Regions from separate parts of the Vibrio sp. Isolate22 genome, predicted to be linked through region 1. Evidence: predicted binding sites of a transcription regulator. Region 1 holds the regulator's gene; each other region holds the start of a gene.
The links. The regulator CRP, encoded in region 1, controls carbon source genes, mostly activating them, when cyclic AMP is high. The targets are predictions, from matches to a motif close to TGTGANNNNNNTCACA.
Positions count from the first base shown of each region.

Region 2: nagE (N-acetylglucosamine-specific PTS transporter subunit IIBC) is a predicted target of CRP. The motif match lies at 2,531-2,546, and genes of this name have one in related genera.
Region 3: L1D55_RS02105 (NupC/NupG family nucleoside CNT transporter) is a predicted target of CRP. The motif match lies at 2,728-2,743, and genes of this name have one in related genera.

Region 1 covers NZ_JAKEUW010000009.1:9,616-14,584, reverse strand. Annotated here, with positions in the region: gene astD (succinylglutamate-semialdehyde dehydrogenase) at 1-325, shown strand, start outside; gene L1D55_RS07520 (DUF1338 domain-containing protein) at 541-1,332, shown strand; gene crp (cAMP-activated global transcriptional regulator CRP) at 1,515-2,147, opposite strand; gene L1D55_RS07510 (phosphoribulokinase) at 2,388-3,257, opposite strand; gene L1D55_RS07505 (YheU family protein) at 3,335-3,547, opposite strand; gene L1D55_RS07500 (hydrolase) at 3,675-4,655, opposite strand; gene L1D55_RS07495 (TIGR02444 family protein) at 4,926-4,969, opposite strand, start outside.
Region 2 covers NZ_JAKEUW010000012.1:2,120-7,088, forward strand. Annotated here, with positions in the region: gene glnS (glutamine--tRNA ligase) at 1-552, opposite strand, end outside; gene nagE (N-acetylglucosamine-specific PTS transporter subunit IIBC) at 854-2,410, opposite strand; gene nagA (N-acetylglucosamine-6-phosphate deacetylase) at 2,886-4,022, shown strand; gene L1D55_RS09000 (ROK family protein) at 4,025-4,969, shown strand, end outside.
Region 3 covers NZ_JAKEUW010000002.1:146,911-151,879, reverse strand. Annotated here, with positions in the region: gene L1D55_RS02125 (PTS sugar transporter subunit IIA) at 1-101, opposite strand, end outside; gene L1D55_RS02120 (PTS ascorbate transporter subunit IIC) at 98-1,354, opposite strand; gene L1D55_RS02115 (PTS sugar transporter subunit IIB) at 1,365-1,634, opposite strand; gene L1D55_RS02110 (hypothetical protein) at 1,919-2,395, opposite strand; gene L1D55_RS02105 (NupC/NupG family nucleoside CNT transporter) at 3,011-4,219, shown strand; gene L1D55_RS02100 (hypothetical protein) at 4,517-4,786, shown strand; gene L1D55_RS02095 (TolC family protein) at 4,901-4,969, shown strand, end outside.

The DNA.
Region 1 (4,969 bases):
ATTGCTGCAAGTGGTTCGTTACCAATCGCTAGAGCAAGCGGTTGAGTTAGCTAACGACACTCGCTTTGGTCTGTCTGCTGGCCTGGTATCAACCGACGATGCTGAGTGGGAATACTTTGTTGACCATATCCGCGCGGGTATTGTTAACCGTAACCGCCAGCTAACAGGCGCAAGTGGTGATGCTCCATTTGGTGGCCCGGGTGCGTCAGGCAACTTACGTCCAAGTGCTTACTACGCAGCGGACTACTGTGCTTACCCAATGGCTTCAATGGAAGGTGGTGAAACTCAGCTGCCAGCCACATTTAGCCCAGGTATCGAGCTGTAGTTTAGATTGATATTAAGCTAAGGCTTATTCGATAGTTATGAGATAAGGGAGCGGCGTATCGCTTCCTTATTTTACCCACGCTCAGCATCAAAATTGGGCGGCAGATAATAATAGAACAAGTATGTCACAGGCTGATGGCTGCTGACTTTGTGTCTCAGTCTCTCCCTTTCTAATCCAAATCACTAGCTTGCTAGAACCTCTGACAAGGAGTCACCATGACGCCCGATCTACTCTTTAAATCACTATGGGACGATTACATTCATAGACTTTGCCCGTCGGCAGAGAAAGTACATCACTTGCTAAAAGAAGATGAAGCGCTGATCAATGATCACATTGCACTGCGTACTTTTAATGTTGCCCCTCTAGGTATTGAAACATTAGCTAAACCTTTCCTAGAACTAGGCTACAAAGCGTGTGGTGATTACTTGTTTGAAAGTAAGAAGCTAGTGGCTAAACACTACGAACACCCCGATCCAAAACAACCGAAAGTGTTCATTAGTGAGTTGAAGGTAGAAGAGTGTTCTAGTGAACTACAGCAGATCGTTGCCAAATTGGTTGAGCAGGTTGATGCAAGTAAGCTAGAGGGACATGAATTCCTATTTGGTGGCCGCCTCTGGGATTTGAGCTTCGCTGATTTCCAACTATTAGCGAAGGAGAGCGAATACGCCTCTTGGTTAGCGGCTCACGGTTACGGTGCTAACCACTTCACGGTTAGTGTCAATCAACTGAACAAGTTTGATGAAGTTCAGGCTGTGAATGACTACCTAAGTGATGCTGGCTTTACGATTAACGCATCTGGTGGTGAAGTGAAAGGCTCTCCAGAGGTGTTATTAGAGCAATCATCAACAATGGCAGACAAAGTGCCAGTGGCATTTGTGGAAGGCAATGAGATGATTCCTGGTGGCTTCTATGAGTTCGCTAAGCGCTATGCGATGGCCAATGGTGAGCTTTATACCGGTTTTGTTGCTGCATCGGCAGACAAGATCTTCGAAAGCACCAACGGGTAACGAAAGATACGATTACGGGTTTTGTCCTAGAAACTCGGATACGCTTCGCTTCGAGAATGTTTACAAGGCGAGAGCCTCATGTGTTCCATTCGTATCTCGTATCTCGTATCTTCTCTCAATAAAGAAAAAGCCACCAAATTCGCATTTGGTGGCTTTCATATTTTTGACTCAGTTAATCGAAATTAACGAGTGCCGTATACCACGATAGTCTTACCGTGTGCAGAAATTAGGTTCTGCTCTTCTAGCATCTTCAAGATACGACCTACTGTCTCACGAGAACAACCAACGATTTGGCCAATCTCTTGACGAGTGATCTTGATTTGCATGCCGTCAGGGTGAGTCATTGCATCTGGCTGTTTCGCTAGGTTTAGTAGCGTTTGAGCGATACGACCTGTAACGTCAAGGAACGCTAAGTCACCAACCTTTTGGCTAGTTACTTGTAGGCGGCTTGCCATTTGCGCTGAAAGACGCATTAGGATGTCTGGGTTCACTTGGATAAGTTGACGGAACTTCTTGAAAGAAATTTCAGCTACTTCACAAGGAGATTTAGCACGAACCCAAGCTGTACGCTCTTGGTCTTCTTCGAACAAGCCTAGCTCACCGATGAAGTCGCCTTGGTTTAGGTAAGAAAGAATCATTTCCTTACCTTCTTCGTCTTTAATAAGAACTGCCACAGAACCTTTAACGATGTAGTACAAGGTCTCTGCCTTTTCACCAGCATGGATCAAAGTACTTTTTGAAGGGTACTTATGAATATGACAGTGTGAAAGGAACCACTCTAATGTTGGATCGGTTTGAGGTTTACCTAGAACCATAATATCTCACTTCCTCTGCAGGGGATGCTTGCCGCTTTCCGTATTTTAGCTAAGCCTGAATTGACTTCTTAGGATAAGAGCACTCGGTGAGCGCTGCAAGCTATCTTGTGTTTCGTTTAAGAATAGTATCCTTTTTCAGGTACTATTTCTTGATTTTAATCGTGACCAAGCTACGATTTTTTACGCAAAATTGTGCACATGATCACGGTATGAAAAGTAATCAGCCAGAATGTCGTTTTGTTAACCTATTTTCCCGGTTTCGATGAGTTGTTGTAGGATTGGCCTCACAATGAGCTCCATAGCAAAACTCATCTTGCCACCTGGCACCACTAGGGTGTTATGACGGGACATGAAAGAACCATCAATCATGGCCAAAAGATACGGGAAATCGACGTTTTTGATGCCGCGCAAACGTATAACAACGAAGCTTTCATCTAAACTTGGAATCCCTTTGGCGTTAAGTGGGTTTGATGTATCTACGGTTGGGACACGCTGAAAGTTGATATGAGTACGCGAAAATTGCGGCGTAATATAGTTAAGGTAATCATCCATTGAACGAACAATGGAGTCCATTACTGCTTCACGTGAGTGGCCACGATCGCGAGTGTCACGAACGAACTTTTGAATCCACTCTAGGTTTACGATAGGAACCATGCCAATCAGCAGGTCGACGTGTTGAGAGACATTAATGTCACCATCAACCACACCACCGTGTAGACCTTCGTAAAACATCACGTCTGAATTTTCAGGGATATCTTGCCATGGCGTGAAGGTGCCTGGCATTTGATTATAAGGCACAGCTTCATCGAACGTATGTAGGTAACTACGTACTTTACCTGTACCTTCATTACCGTACTTACGGAAAAACTCTTCTAATGCTGCGAAGTCGTTGGCTTGTGGGCCAAAGTAGCTGATGTGCTTACCTTGCTCACGTGCCTTGCGGATCTCCACGTCCATTTCTGGTCGAGTGAAGCGGTGAAAACTATCCCCTTCAACCCAAGCGGCCTTCACGTCCATCATGTTGAACATTTTTCGGAAGGCTTCTGAGGTAGTGGTGGTGCCGGCTCCTGAAGAACCCGTCACCGCAATAATTGGATGTTTAGCGGACATGACAACCCTTGTCTTATGAGTAACTTACTTGTTAGCAATCGTTTTCCACTATAACACGGCTCTGTGTTAAGCGCAGCTTAGAAGCGTTTTGTGAGTTGGATATCAACGGTTTCGTGCAGTTCGGAAAACACGATATTGGCCTCACCAGAAGCTAATTGATGTTTCACTTGGTCAATCTTGTTTTGTAGAGAGATCTCCACGTCGCCGTAGTCTGTACCCTCACGCAGTACGAATTCTTTGATGAGGTTTTCCAGCGTATCAGGCTCGATGTCTTTCCATGGGATGATCATAAATACTTCTCTCTTTTATGTTCATTGATATGTTGATGAGTTTGTCTAGTGATGTTTTTAGTACAACCCCAATTAGGGGCTGCGCTATCTTATCAAGGTTTCACTTATATCTTTAGTAGGCTTAGCGTTATGCTGAACCTTGGATACTTTCATAGTAGGCAGGCAGCGCTTCTTCTAACCAAAATCTTGGTTTTAGCGTACTACCAGTAATGAACCCCACATGACCCCCTTTCTGGAACAAGCGATAATCGATGTTATCTGGCAGCACGAATTTAGGAATCACATCATCAGTCATGAAAGGATCGTCTTTAGCGTGGATGATCTGAGTTGGTAGCTTTATCTTATTGAGCTTAGGAAGAGCAGAGGACTGTGCGTAATAGTCTTGAGCGTTCTTGAATCCGTGCAGAGGCGCGGTAATTCGTTCATCAAACTCATACAACTTATCAATCTTCTTGATTGTCTCAGCGGTGATGTCGAGCTTCTCTTGCAGCAGGTTAATCTTTTTTAGCGCGTTTGATTTGAGAGAGCTGAGCAGGTACATCTTGTAGAGCTTAGAAAAGCCTTTCTCAATGCGACTCGCGCAACAAGCCAGATCAAAAGGGGCTGACACTATGGTTGCTGCTGATAGCAGGGGATCGTCTGAATACTCAGCCAGATAATTTGCTAGCATGTTTCCGCCTAAAGAGATGCCGACCGCCACCTTAGGGTTGTTGGGAAACTGTGCGTGCAGGTGTCTTAGGAAAAAGCGAGCGTCTTCAACTTCGCCAGAATGGTAAGCGCGAGCCAGGCGATTCGGTTTACCGCTACAACCTCTAAAGTGCATCATCACCGACAACCAACCATCTTTCGCAAACGCATTCATCAGCCCGTTGGCATAAGGGCTCTCAAAGCTGCCCTCTAATCCGTGGAATAGGATGAAGATAGGTTTGTTGCTTGTCAGTTCATCGTTATCTGGTGATTCACTCCAAGCAAGGTCTAGGAAGTCCCCATCAGGCGTTTCTAAGGTTTGCCATGTAGGATGGAACAACGCCTGCTTTCTGATAAACCTTGGCACTAAAGTTTGTAAGTGTGGGTTAGATAAACCAGCAGCTGCGGTAAATATGGTCATAAAACAGTCCGTGCTTTTTATGGGCTTTGAAAAGTATTAAGTATTGCGATGCGCCCACGTTTTTATTTGAGCTTGGTTGATTCTCGGTGCAAGCGCAAGCCTTTCACCGAGACTCAATGTAAAAACATGTTGTGAGTAACTGATTGAATATTATCAAACTTGTACGAGCTGGCCTCTGCTTGCTATGAGTACGCGTTTTGCTAGGTGCACCGAAATATCAATACGAGAGTAAGCTTGTACCGGAACAACTCAAAAGAGAAAGAAAACGAGTTAAGGCTGAGGGGCGGGTTCAGAAAATGCGTCATAGAGGCTTT
Region 2 (4,969 bases), on a different contig from region 1:
CATGAATGACGAGCTCATGTCGATCTTAGCACGTAGACACGCTTTACCTTCTTCAAAGCCACCGTCACGCATTTTTTCGAATAGCGCTAGGTTTTCTTCAGGGCTGCGGTCGCGGTATGGGCTTGCTTTACCTGGCTCTTTTAGCGTGCCACGGTATTCGCGGATCTGCTCAGGACTTAGCTCGTCAACGTACGCTAAGCCTTTATTAATTAATTCCACAGCATAAGCGTAAAGCGTATCGAAGTAGTTTGATGAGTAACAAATGTCACCAGACCATTCGAAGCCTAACCAGCTTACATCATTCTTAATTGACTCAACGTATTCAACGTCTTCTTTTTCAGGGTTTGTATCATCGAAACGAAGATTACATTGTCCCTGGTAGTCCTGAGCAATACCAAAATTCAAGCAAATAGATTTAGCGTGACCGATGTGCAGGTAACCATTTGGCTCCGGCGGGAAACGAGTATGCACGCTACTGTGTGTACCATCCGCTAAATCTTTATCAATAATTTGGCGAATGAAATTCGATGGACGAGCCTCAGCTTCACTCATCTATAGCACCTCTATGTATTTAGTATTGTCAGAGAAAGTTATCTTCCCTCTCCTAGCAAAACGCCACTTTTAGCGCTAACCCTAGGTAGAAAGATCATTGTTGCTAATCATCCACAATTCTTAGCCTTTGCACAATAAGAACCATCAGTTAATTGCGATTATTTCTGCTATTCGATGAAGAATAGAACGAACCTTCTCACTTGTCCCAAGATGCAGATACAAAAAAGCCCCCCAGATGGGAGGCTTTCAATTTGACACTTACTTGAGAGTATTAATTACTGCTCAGTTAAGTACTTCCTTACTATGGAAGTTTTACATCAGATAGGTCTTCACCTGCACCGATAGCTTTCATTTCGCCAGCTACGATTTCAGCAAGAGGGCCTAGGATAACTTGTAGGTTGTTTTCACCTAGCTTAACAACACCTTTAGCACCTAGTTTCTTAAGAACTGCTTCGTCAGCAACAGAGCGGTCTTTAAGAGTTAGACGTAGACGTGTGATACAAGCGTCGATTGAAGTTAGGTTCTCGTGACCACCTAGAGCTTTTAGGTATTGACGTGCAAGGTCGCCTTTTGGAGCTTCGCCAGCTGGAGTCGCTGCAGCGTCATCATCTTCACGACCAGGCGATTTCAGGTTGAAAGCGCGGATTGCGAAAGAGAATGTGAAGAAGTATAGAGCACCGAAGCCAAGGCCGATTGCTAGAAGTACTAGAGGTTTAGTTGCTAGACCCCAGTTCAATACGAAGTCGATAAGACCAGCAGAGAAACCGAAACCATGCAGAGTACCAAACATGTTAGCAACTACTAGAGACAGACCAGTGAATACAGCGTGCATTGCGTATAGAGCAGGAGCTAGGAATACGAACATGAATTCTAGCGGCTCTGTGATACCTGTTAGGAATGAACAGAATGCTACTGAGAATAGTGCACCACCAACTTGGCTACGTTTTTCAGCAGGAGCAGCTAGGTACATTGCAAGTGCAGCACCTGGTAGACCGAACATCATTACTGGGAAGAAACCGTTCATGAATACGCCAGCGCCTTTATCGCCACCGAAGAAACGGTGTAGGTCGCCAGATTTAACAGTGTCAGTTACTTCTTTAACAACAGTAGTGATTTCTGGAGTTACAGAGTTAGCGAATGTGAATGTGTGCTCTTGGCCAACAACTAGAGTTTTAGCTAGTGATGGGTCAACACAAAGTTGAGTGATGTTAGCGAATGCGCCTTGACCAGCAACGATGATTTCTTGACATGTACCCATACCGAACCAGAAGTACGAGTTCAATACATGGTGTAGACCTACAGGGATAAGTGCACGGTTAAGAGTACCGTAAACGAATTGACCGATAGCGCCAGACGTTGATACTGCGTGAGCCAGTGCGTCTAGACCAGATTGAACACCAGGCCAAACCACACCAGACACAGCACCTGCAACAAGTGCAAATAGACCAGCCATGATTGGTACTAAACGTTTACCAGCGAAGAATGCTAGCCACTCAGGAAGGCGTGTAGCATGGAAAGCGTTGTAAGAGTGACCTGCGATGATACCTGCGAAGATACCGCCGAAGAAAGACATGTTAACGTCAGCGTTAATTGTTGTTGCTGTCGCTGTTAGAACGAAGTAAGCAACTGCACCAGCAAGACCAGCTGCGCCGCTACCGTCTTTAGAAAGACCAATCGCGATACCTAGACCAAATAGCAATGGTAGGTTACCGAAGATAGCACCACCAGCTTGCGCCATAAATGGAATATCAAGTAGATCGCCTTGACCTAAACGTAATAGAAGCGCCGCAATCGGAAGCGTTGCGATAGGTAGCATTAACGCCTTACCTAGCTTCTGTGCATATCCTAGAATATTCACCAGTTGTTTCCCCCTATAGGATTTTTTAGAATTCGTTTGAGAAACTTATTTTAGTCGCTCAATTTAGTCCTATTCAGTGTATTCAATTAATTTTGCTCCGCAAATTAAAACCTTACCATTTGTGATCGTAATCACCAGTTTTCACCAAATCCAGAGGTTTTTGCTAGCGAGATCATAAAACTTATTTTATCATTCAAAAAAATGAACATTTATAGATAAAATCCAAATCTAACTATTGGGTCAAATGTGAGTTATTTTCGGCATTAAAAGCTAGCTAACTTACTGATATTTTTAACCCAAACTCATAAAAACAATGAATTGTTCACATATTTTTCAAACACTTAACATCGCTTCCCACTTTGAAGCCGTTTGCCCATAAAAGTTAAATCGTTACGTAAATGATGCTCGCAAACTAAGTCAACATTTAGGTAACGAACGAATTTAAAAGATCTGACGAAATAAGGATTAGCTGACTATGTACGCGCTAAGTAACTGTAAAATTTACACTGGTAGTGATGTTCTAACCGATCATGCTGTAGTAATCGAAAACGAACTGATCAAAAAAGTCTGCCCTATCTCTGAATTACCAGAAGGTATCGAGGTTCGTGACCTAGACGGTGCAAACCTAAGCCCGGGTTTCATTGACCTACAACTAAATGGTTGTGGTGGCGTGATGCTGAACGATGAAATCACTGCAGAAACAATGCAGATCATGCACAAAGCAAACCTAAAATCAGGCTGTACTAGCTTCTTGCCTACTCTGATTACTTCTTCAGATGAAGACATGCGAGCAGTTATCACGGCAGCTCGTGAATACCATAACCAATACCAGAACCAATCTTTAGGTCTTCACCTTGAAGGTCCATACCTAAACGTTGCGAAAAAAGGCATTCACAGCGTTGATCATATTCGTAAATCTGACAGCGAGATGATTGAACTTATCTGTGAGAACAGCGACCTTGTTGCGAAAGTAACACTGGCTCCTGAGCTGAACGACCCAGAGCATATCGAACGTCTACACAAAGCTGGTGTTGTCGTTTCTATCGGTCATACCAACGCAACTTATGCAGAAGCGCGCCAAGGTTTCGAATCTGGCATCACATTCGCAACGCACCTATTCAATGCAATGACGCCTATGGTTGGTCGTGAACCTGGTGTGGTTGGTGCTATCTACGACACACCTGAGGTGTACGCAGGCATCATCGCCGATGGCTTCCACGTTGATTACGCAAACATCAGAATTGCGCATAAAATCAAGGGAGAAAAGTTGGTATTAGTGACGGATGCCACAGCTCCTGCAGGTGCTGACATGGAATACTTTATTTTTGTCGGTAAGAAAGTATATTACCGAGATGGTAAGTGTGTTGATGAAAACGGCACACTGGGCGGCTCAGCTCTGACTATGATTGAAGCAGTTCAGAATACAGTTGAGCACGCTGGTATCGCTTTAGACGAAGCTCTTCGCATGGCTACACTATACCCAGCTACGGCTATCGGTGTAGAAAGCAAGCTAGGTCGAATCAAAAAAGGCATGGTTGCAAACCTAGCTGTATTTGACCGAGACTTTAACGTTAAAGCGACTGTTGTTAATGGACAATACGAGCACAATTAAGTATGAATGGCGGACAAATAGGTAACGTAGACTTAGTTAAACAACTAAACAGTGCGGCGGTATACCGACTTATAGACCAACAAGGGCCTATCAGTCGTATACAAGTGGCTGATGTAAGCCAACTCGCACCGGCAAGTGTTACAAAAATTACCCGCCAACTATTAGAGCGCGGCCTAATTAAAGAGGTCGCACAGCAAGCGTCTACTGGCGGTAGACGCGCTATCTCTCTAACCACAGAAGTAGAGCCTTTCCACTCTATCGCTGTGCGCTTAGGACGAGATTACATTCAAGTTAGCCTTCATGACCTTGGCGGTCGTGAATTGGCTTTCCAACAGCAAGACCTTAACTATTCAGATCAGTCAGACCTGACTCAAGGCTTGGTCAACACGCTCAAGGCCTTCATCGCTGAACACCAACCGAAAATCGATCAGCTCATTGCGATTGGTGTGACCCTTCCAGGCTTAGTGAACCCGACGACGGGTGTCGTTGAGTACATGCCAAATACAGACATCGATAACCTTGCATTAAGCGACATTATTCGCGACACATTCCATGTCGCTTGTTTTGTTGGTAACGATGTTCGCGGAATGGCACTAGCGGAACACTACTTTGGCGCGAGCCAAGACAGCCAAGACTCTATCTTGGTGAGTGTTCACCGCGGTACTGGTGCAGGTATTATCGTTAACGGTCAGGTCTTCTTAGGCCATAACCGTAACGTCGGTGAAATCGGTCATATCCAAATCGATCCACTTGGTGAACAGTGCCAATGTGGTAACTTTGGTTGTCTTGAAACGGTAGCGGCAAACCCTGCGATTGTAGAACGCGTGCAAAAACTGATTAAACAAGGCTACGAGTCTTCTTTAACCGAACTTGAACGTATTACTATTCAAGACGTTTGCGACCACGCAATGAATGGTGACGAATTAGCTAAACAGAGCTTGGTTCGA
Region 3 (4,969 bases), on a different contig from region 1:
AGCAGAGTTGAGCAGGTCACATCAATTGCAGCATCAACCGTTAGGTTTTCTTCAGAGTTGATGATAACGCCTTGGTTACCAATTAAATCGAATAGGCTCATGAAACAATCCACCCTAGGATAAGACCAACCACACCGAAGTCGAAGTCAGCAAATGTTGTTGCTTCAAGACCAAGGCCACCTAGAACTGGAAGCAGTAGCATTGGTAGGAAAGAGATACATAGGCCTTGCGTGAATGAACCCAGAACCGCACCACGTAGACCGCCTGTCGCATTACCGTAAACGCCTGCTGCACCACCTACGAAGAAGTGAGGAACAACACCCGCTACAATGATTGTCCAGCCAAGAGCACCTTGAACTGCCATTGCTAGTAGGCCAGCAGCGAAAGAACAAAGGAAACCGATAAGTACCGCGTTTGGCGCTACAGGGAATACCATTGGACAGTCTAGAGCAGGTTTCGCACCCGGTACTAACTTGTCAGAGATCCCTTTAAATGCAGGAACGATTTCAGCGATCAGCATCTTCACACCTTGCAGTACGATGTAAACACCACCGGCAAATATAAGAGACTGCATGAAGGTGAACACTACCCAGTTTTGACCATTTGAAACGGTTTCAACAAAGTCACCACCAGCAACAATAGAAGCAAACATGAAGAAGATTGCCATTGTTGTTGCTACTGCTACAGGTGTATCACGCAGGAACATTAAGCTCTTTGGTACGTTGATGTCTTCTGTTGATTTCGAAGTGTCACCAAATTTGCTACCAATGTAACCAGATACTAAGTATGAGAACGTTGAGAAGTGCCCCATCGCTAGCTGATCAGTACCCATTACTTTCTCTGTGTATTTCTGAGCAAGTGCAGGCATGATAACCATCAGTGAACCCACAATGATCGAACCGATTGCAACTAGAGCAGTGCCTTCAATGTTCGCTGTAGACAGGATTACCGCTACCAGCATAGACATGAACATTGTGTGGTGACCCGTTAAGAAAATATATTTTAGAGGAGTAATACGAGCCAATAAAATATTCACAACGAATGCGAAAAACATAATTAGGGCCATTTCATAACCGAATGCATCTTGTGCTAGTGCAACAATTGCTTCGTTATTTGGAATAACACCACTTACGCCGAATGCTTCAGTAAATACCACTGAGAAGTTATTTAGAGCGCCAACAAGCGCGCCTGCACCAAAACCTAAAATGAGGAAACCCATCACGGTTTTAATTGTGCCTTTAAGAATGGTAGAAATATCTGATTTTTGTGCGACAAGGCCAATAAACGCTATTAAACCTACCATGATTGCCGGCTCTTTTAATAAGCCGAGCATGAACTCGAAAAAGTTTTGCATAATTTTGACCTTACATGAAAGTTTTTAGTTGTTCTTCAATTGATGCTTTGTCAAAAATATTTTTAAGGCTGATGATGTTCTCTTTACCAGCATCTTTTAGTTGGTTGGCAACATCTGTTGCTGCAACCCAAATATCCGCATTGCTTGATGCTGCAGATGATAGATCTTCGTGATCAACTTCTACTTCGAAACCGATTTTTTTAGCAACTTCTTTCACTGCCATTTCCATCATTAGAGAAGTACCAAGGCCGTTACCGCAAACTACAAGAATCTTTTTCATAATATTTGTCTCAATTGGATTTTAGGGGTTGAGAAACTTCGTTCTCTTATTGTGTGAGAGCATAGTAATGGAAATATTCAGAGTTCAATAAGATCTCCATCACAAAGCCAAAATGAGATTGTGATGGAGATCTCGTTAACTTGCAGTAAAGATCCAGAGTGAGACTTTGATCAAATTTAACTTTTCACTCGAATATGCAACGTATTTTATTGGGAAAGGAGGGGACTAATTAATTTTTACGTTAGGGTATAAATATTTAGATGATTTATTTTAGAAATGAGTAATCAATCGTATCGACCGTAGTCAGTAAGCATTTTCTTGAGCATGCTATTAACGTCTTTGGTCTTTTTATTTCTTTTCGTCAACTGGCTAAGCGAGGTCGGTTTTGGCGAAGCAACATTTTCATTGTCTACGTCTTCAGTTTTATCTTTCATTTTTTGTACTGCAGGCAATAACATTCTAATTTCTTCATTATTTGTATTGGTCAGTACAACAATATTTTCAGATTCAACTTGAGTAATGGTTAATATTCCGTGTTTAACTGATTCAACCTTTTCTCCAATCATAATTGATTCAGGTGCGACAGAGCGATCGGTTAACTGACCTATACGTAATTTCGCCGCACTGATAGCGCGGATATTTCCGGTGTTTTCAAACGCGACAATAACAGTATAGGTATTATAATATTCAACTACTGTCACATAGCCATGTCTATTTGTTTTGAATCTAGCTCCAATGTTCATATCGTGCGGAGCTTCCATTTTCTTCACGTGTTTCCTCTCTTAGTCTCGATGGCTGTTATATCTAATCAGCTCTATTGGTATTTTATAGATAATTATTTGGTGAGATCATACAAAGTATATACGCATCTAAACTTAAGATGAATCTTGAAGTCTCGGGAAATGAGGCAGAGCACAGAAAACTGCTAATAATCACACAGAATTAACCGAGAGGTTACGCTCATGCGCTTAAGGACTTAACATTCCAAATTCAACCTTATACAGATTGTTTACAGTTTTTGAAGCACAAAAACGACGACAAACAATACGTTTTGTTTAATCCTTGACCGCGCGATCGTTTGCGTTAAAAAAAATGTGATGAAAGTCTCACTTAACTGTTTATACTTCTCTTCCGGTTTTAAGCCGGTGCTTAGCCAATACAAGCCGTCACATGGATATGTGAATGACCCCACGGACCGGACCAGCTACGTTCCACTGCTTGTATAAGGTGATTTTTACATGAACAACTCGTTGTTACAGTCGCTAACGTTGTTAGCTCCTTCATCGCGTAGCGTTTTGCTTGCGGTTCTTTGTCCTGTTCCTTTGATGTCATTTGCTTGGCTCATGTTCACTCTATAAGGATTACTAGGACACATTATGAATATTCTATTTGGTTTTGTCGGTGTTATTGCACTGATTGCTTGCGCGTACCTGCTATCTGAAAGTCGTTCTTCGATTAACTGGAAAACGGTCATCCGTGCATTACTACTTCAAATCGGCTTCGCAGCCTTAGTATTGTATTTCCCATGGGGACAATTAGCGCTAACAAGCCTAAGTAACGGTGTTTCTAGCCTGCTTGGTTTTGCAGATGCTGGTATTGCTTTCCTTTTCGGTGATCTTGCTACTGAAGGCTTCATTTTCGCGGTTCGCGTACTTCCAATCATTATCTTCTTCAGTGCTTTGATCTCTGCGCTTTATTACTTAGGTATCATGCAGAAAGTGATTCAAATCTTGGGCGGAGCGGTGCAAAAACTGCTGGGTACAAGTAAAGCTGAATCTCTGGTTGCGACAGGTAATATCTTCCTTTCTCAGGGTGAGTCTCCTCTTCTTATTCGTCCATTTTTAAAGTCTATGACTCGTTCTGAACTGTTTGCTGTAATGGCAGGTGGTATGGCGTCGGTAGCCGGTAGTGTACTTGGTGGTTATGCTGGTTTAGGTGTTGAACTTAAATACCTTATTGCCGCAAGCTTCATGGCAGCTCCGGGTAGCTTGTTGATGGCGAAGATCATTGTTCCTGAACGCAGCACACCGAGTGACTACGACCACATTGAGCTAGATAAAGCTGACCAAAGCAACGTAATTGATGCCTTGGCTAGCGGTGCGATGAACGGTATGAAGGTCGCGGTTGCAGTGGGTACTATGTTGATTGCATTTGTGAGTGTGATTGCGATGGTCAACACAGGCCTAGAAAGCCTAGGTGAAACATTTGGTTTTGCGGGTATTACGCTGCAAGCTATCTTCGGTTACCTGTTCTCTCCTCTAGCATGGCTAATCGGTATCCCGAGTGATGAAGTATTAATGGCGGGTTCTTACATCGGTCAGAAGATCGTAATGAACGAGTTTGTTGCCTTCATCGACTTCGTAGAGAACAAAGCGCTGCTATCTGAACACAGCCAAGTGATTGTGACATTTGCTCTATGTGGCTTTGCTAACATCGGCTCTATCGCGATTCAACTGGGTTCTATCGGTGTGATGGCGCCAGAGCGTCGTGCTGAAGTTGCTAATCTAGGTTTGAAAGCGGTAGCTGCTGGTACGCTAGCAAACCTAATGAGTGCATGTTTAGCGGGTATCTTCATCCTGCTTTAAGCTAGATTTAGCAAAAACAGCTAGATTCAGTAAAAGCGGGCACCTTACTTACGGAGTTTTCGTAAGAAGGGTGTCCGCTTTTTTGTGCTTGCTCGTTAAGCTTATTCGGACTTAACCACTTCTCTTATTATTTCTATTGCGTTTCAGGCTCACTCGGAAGAGTAATAGAGCAAGCCTGTTTTATCCTATATACTTGAATATCATTAGGTTGCGATTAATAACGTTCGGCTTCGATTAAGAACAATCGGTTTTCACCAGAACAAAAGCAACCAAGTCCAATTAATCAAAGGTCTTCCCATGAACATGCGCGTTCTTATTGGTCTTATCACCACTTTCATTGGCTTGTTTGCGATGGTTTATCTTATTGCTGGTGGTGCTCAGTTTCCCATCTCTCAGTGGCCAAAAGAGGCTTACCTCGGTTTGGTGTTTAGCGTCGTGTGGGGAGCCGGTGTAGCTGCGTCAGTAGCGTACTTCTTCTCGGCACTCATATTTGTCACCGTCGCTGTGGTTTGCTATGCAGTCGGCTATAAAATCGGTGGGTTCTTTTCAAGCAAGCCAGAAGCGTAAATCAGAAGTCTAAACGTACGCTCTTCGCATTTTCTTTTAGGGTTAACGTCCGCCTTAACCCTCCCTTAACCTCCAGATCGTTATCTTGTCTCCATTCTTACAGGAGACAAGAAGATGAAATTGAATCTTCCTTTAAAACAATCCGTTATCGCGCTGGCTCTAGTTGGTTTGATGGGTTGTACT